DNA from 2 places in the Paenibacillus solisilvae genome. Region 2 is predicted to be linked to the other one. Evidence: predicted binding sites of a transcription regulator. Region 2 holds the regulator's gene; the other holds the start of a gene.
What was found. The regulator LexA, encoded in region 2, represses DNA repair genes until DNA is damaged. The targets are predictions, from matches to a motif close to CGAACATATGTTCG.

Region 1: the regulator LexA is predicted to act here: its motif matches at 1,156-1,169, upstream of recA (recombinase RecA).

The regions. Positions count from the first base shown of each region.
Region 1 is NZ_JBHSOW010000028.1:37,058-39,470, reverse strand. Features, by position in the region: gene ACFPYJ_RS07375 (competence/damage-inducible protein A) at 1-847, shown strand, start outside; gene recA (recombinase RecA) at 1,239-2,288, shown strand; gene ACFPYJ_RS07365 (regulatory protein RecX) at 2,355-2,413, shown strand, end outside.
Region 2 is NZ_JBHSOW010000016.1:69,064-71,476, forward strand. Features, by position in the region: gene ACFPYJ_RS04640 (hypothetical protein) at 70-639, shown strand; gene lexA (transcriptional repressor LexA) at 750-1,370, opposite strand; gene ACFPYJ_RS04650 (LysM peptidoglycan-binding domain-containing protein) at 1,561-1,935, shown strand; gene ACFPYJ_RS04655 (DUF896 domain-containing protein) at 2,130-2,321, shown strand; gene ACFPYJ_RS04660 (aldo/keto reductase) at 2,347-2,413, shown strand, end outside.

The DNA.
Region 1 (2,413 bases), on a different contig from region 2:
CAACGCGATGAGTGTAAACGGCACTCATTATGTCCTTCTGCCAGGGCCGCCCCGTGAGATGAAGCCGATGTTTGACGGCCCGGCGAAAGCTTGGCTTCGTTCGATATTAGGCGAAGAGCGCAAGCTGTATTCCCGCCTGCTTAAGTTTGCGGGAATCGGCGAGTCCAGTCTTGAGCAGGCCATAATCGATTTAATCGAGCAGCAGTCCGATCCTACGATTGCCCCTTATGCGAAGGAAGGCGAAGTTGCGATTCGAATTTCAACCAAGGCGTTATCTGAGCAAGAAGCGTCTGTGAGACTTGATCAGACGGAGGAGCGGATCAAGGAGCGGGTTGGCAAGCATCTGTTTGCCCGTGAAGACATCCCGCTCGAGGAAGCGGTCTTACGTCTGCTCAGAGAATCAGGACGGAAGCTAGCTAGTGCTGAAAGCCTGACAGGAGGTCTGCTTGCTCAGCTCATTACGAATATCCCAGGCAGCAGCGGCGAATTCCTAGGGGGAGTTGTAACCTATACGAACCTTATGAAACATAAGCTGTTAAGCATTCCAATGTCTCAACTGGAGGGGCCGGGTGCGCCGGGTGCGATCAGTGAATCAACGGCATCACTCATGGCGGAACGTGTAAGAGAGCTGACCGGAAGCGATTTTGGCGTTTCTTTAACAGGTGTGGCAGGTCCATCGGAATCAGAAGGCAAGCCCGTAGGGCTTGTATACTTCGGCATCGCAGAGCAGGGGAAGCCGACAATCGTCCATACGGCAGAGCTCAGCGGCAGCCGCGGAATAATAAGGGTTCGAGCAGCCAAAGCCGTACTGTATCGACTCTGGCAGGTGTTAAGCAGCGCTGAATAATTGGTGTCGTTACCGAATATTTGAATATTAGGATTATATGTAAATAAGCAGCTTGCCAGAATGACAAGCATCGGCTATAATCGACAATAGTTGACGGAAGAACCGTGGCGAAGATTACTTTGCTGCGGTTCTTTTTTTATTTCCCGCCAGAGGAAGTGTAGATGATCACTTGCTTTCTCTGCAGCATCAATGGAAGAAATCTGTGTCTGCTACAAGGTCAATGTAAATGCGAACGCTTGTTCACATATCTTCAGTCCGAGAAGCTGACACAGCCATTTCTGCTCACTCATTGGCCAATGAGAAGAATAAGAATATATGTTCGTAAAAAGTCTTGTCAACATCATCAAAACAAGGTATCATACAACTATAATGATAAAAGGATGTGAGTTCGTTGGCAGATCGTCGTGCTGCGCTCGATATGGCATTGCGCCAAATAGAGAAACAATTCGGTAAGGGTTCCATTATGAAGCTCGGAGAATCCACTCATATGCAGGTTGAAACGATTTCTAGCGGTTCCCTTGCATTAGATATTGCGCTTGGTATCGGTGGTTTACCAAGAGGCCGAATCATTGAAGTATACGGGCCGGAATCTTCCGGTAAAACAACGGTAGCTCTGCATGCAATTGCAGAAGTTCAAAAGGCCGGCGGACAAGCTGCATTTATTGATGCTGAGCATGCGCTGGATCCTGTGTATGCGAGCAAGCTAGGCGTAAACATCGATGAATTGCTGCTCTCACAGCCGGATACCGGTGAGCAAGCGCTTGAAATTGCGGAAGCGCTTGTACGAAGCGGCGCAGTAGATATTATCGTTGTCGATTCCGTAGCAGCTCTCGTACCTAAAGCGGAAATTGAAGGAGAAATGGGTGATTCCCATGTCGGCTTACAGGCTCGTCTAATGTCGCAAGCGCTTCGTAAATTGTCTGGTGCGATCAGTAAATCCAAGACAATTGCGATCTTCATTAACCAATTGCGGGAGAAGATTGGTGTTATGTTCGGTAATCCGGAGACAACGCCAGGCGGTCGCGCATTGAAGTTCTACTCCACTGTACGTCTAGACGTTCGTCGAGTTGAAACGATTAAGCAAGGTAATGATATGGTTGGTAACCGGACACGGATTAAAGTTGTTAAGAACAAAGTAGCACCTCCGTTTAAGCAAGCCGAAATCGACATTATGTATGGAGAAGGCATTTCGCGTGAAGGAAGTATCATTGATATCGGCGTAGAGTTGGATATTGTGCAGAAAAGCGGTGCCTGGTTCTCTTATAATGGCGAGCGCCTTGGACAAGGCCGTGAGAACGCGAAGCAATTCTTGAAGGATCACATCGATATCGCTTCAACAATCGATAAGCAAATTCGCGATGCAAGTAATGTTTCTGCGAATGCTGTGAATGCTTCTTTTAGCGAAGATGACGAGTCCGAGGATGACCTGGATTTAGATTAAACCGTTCTGCGCATTGACATCTTTCTATAGATTGGCCGGAGAGCACCTAATTGGGTGCTCTTCTTTATGAATGTGGGGAATGGAGGGGAGACAGGGATGTACGACGAGGAAGAAGCTCAGTCAGC
Region 2 (2,413 bases):
CGAATTACACTTCGCTATCCTGATCAGCATACAATGCCACAAAAGGCTAAAGGCGGTGGCACAATTCGTATGGCATCAAACAAAACCGTTGAATTCAGGGTAACAGGATCTGTTCTGGCTAAAGTCGCACGCAAGATGGCGCCATTCTATTATAAAATAGCAGTGAACAAGACCTACGCAAAGGCTTGGTCCAAAGCGGTCCGGGAGGCCGATCTCGACAAAATGGAGAAGCTGTTTCAAACCGCAGTTACCGGAAAGCCTAACGGTTTATCCGCGAATGGAATCGGTTATTTTGTTGATTTTGAATTTCCGAAGCCAATCCTGCAGTATACGAACGGGACATCAATTATACCGGGAACGGCGCAGTTCACATTTGCTACACCGGTGCATCGAGCGATTGCCAAAGCGATTCTGCTCTTCTATATCAAGCTTTCTACCGATCGTTCTTATGCAGCGTCAGTTGCTTCGGCTGTACGCTCGAACAATAAGAGGCGTCTTTCTCATTTAGTTCGCATGTATGTCACTTCGAAGGCATTGAAATCGATTACGATCGATTTCGCCGGCTTCTCTTTGGGTTTTAAATATAGAGGGGTTAAACATACGTATGAGAATACGCTTTTCCGAGAATTTAGCGGTTAACCACCTGAGAAATCTCAGGATTTAGCAGCGATTGGGATACAATAAAGAAAGGTCCAATCTGTTCTGCTGTGTCAGCAGGACGGATTGGACCTTTCAATCGAAGAGGCAATTCAGTGAATATCGCGGAACAGTCCGATAACTTTACCGAGAATAGTTACATTGCGAAGACGAATAGGCTCCATGGAATCATTCGCAGGCTGCAACCGGATATGGTCGCGTTCCCGGTAGAAGGTCTTCACAGTTGCTTCATCGTCTTCTGTCATAGCTACAACGATGTCGCCGTTTGATGCAGATTGCTGCTGGCGGACGATAACATAATCGCCGTTATGTATGCCTGCATCAATCATGCTCTCGCCGACAATGTTAAGAATGAATACGGTATGATCGCCTACTTTTTCGGCTGGCAGCGGGAAGTAGTCCTCAATATTCTCAGTAGCTGTGATCGGGATACCTGCAGTTACTTTACCGATAACAGGAACCTTCGCGATTGCAAGCGGGAATGGAATTTCATTATCATCTGCATCCAGGATTTCAATGGCCCGGGGCTTGGTTGGATCCCGGCGGATCAACCCTTTCTTCTCCAAGCGGTCCAAGTGGCCGTGCACGGTTGAACTGGAAGCGAGTCCGACGGCTTCTCCGATTTCCCGAACGGAAGGCGGATATCCCTTCTCACGCACTTCCATCTTGATAAATTCAAGAATCGCCTGCTGGCGGTTTGAAAGTTTCGACACCAGAATCACTCCAAAGTTTCATTTGTGTCAAATTATAACACAGAACCGGAGTTCGTACAAACATAAGTTCGAGAAACAAGGGTTCGTATTTTTTAGGGAACAAATGTTCTTTTTATCTGTTGACTGCAAACGGGTGTTCGTGTTATTCTGATTTCAGAACAAATAGAACAAACGTTTGGGGTGCTGGAGAATGATGACAACGATATCTTCTTACTCTACTAACTATAAAGGAACCGAAGCGAAGCAAAGCAGCCTTCGGACACATAAGCAGTGGCGAGTAGAACGATTAGTACTTAGATTAGCTGTGGCAGCATTATTTTTTGTACTGCTGTTTACAGGTATGACGCTCATGAAGAGCTTTGCTAACAGTGAACAGCCTGCTGCAGCTGGTGCAGGGGAGCGGGTTATTATTGTTAGCTCAGGCGATACGCTATGGAATATCGCAAATGACATCCGTGACTCTGGTCAAGATGTTCGCAGAGTTGTATACGATCTGAAGGTACGCAATAATCTGACCTCGAGCACACTTCAAGCAGGTCAAACCTTAATTATTCCTGCAGATTAATGATGAATGGCTTGACGATCGTTGCATGACGAGATTTTGAATGCTGATATACAGACAGGTGGCAATCATTTCACAACTCCTCTCTAGGTTGATTTCCTTCTCTTGTTGACACTGTCCCGCCTTGACAATGCGGGATTAAAAATGTCAAAGTAAAGAGTGGAATATTGATCATACATAGAAAGGAGTTTTTTGTTATGGATGAACTTATTGCTCGGATTAATGAGCTTTCTAGAAAAAATAAAACAGTAGGCCTGACACCTGAAGAAACGATTGAGAGAGATGCACTGCGCCAGAAATACTTGGAAAATTTCAAACGAAACTTCCGTGATCAGCTCGATACCATCAAGTGGGCTGAAGATGAGGACGACAAGAATATGAAGCACTAAATCCATTAATAGGAGGTAATCCAAAATGCAATATCGTTTACTTGGTCGAAGTGGGCTTGCTGTATCTGAACTGTGTCTCGGAACGATGACTT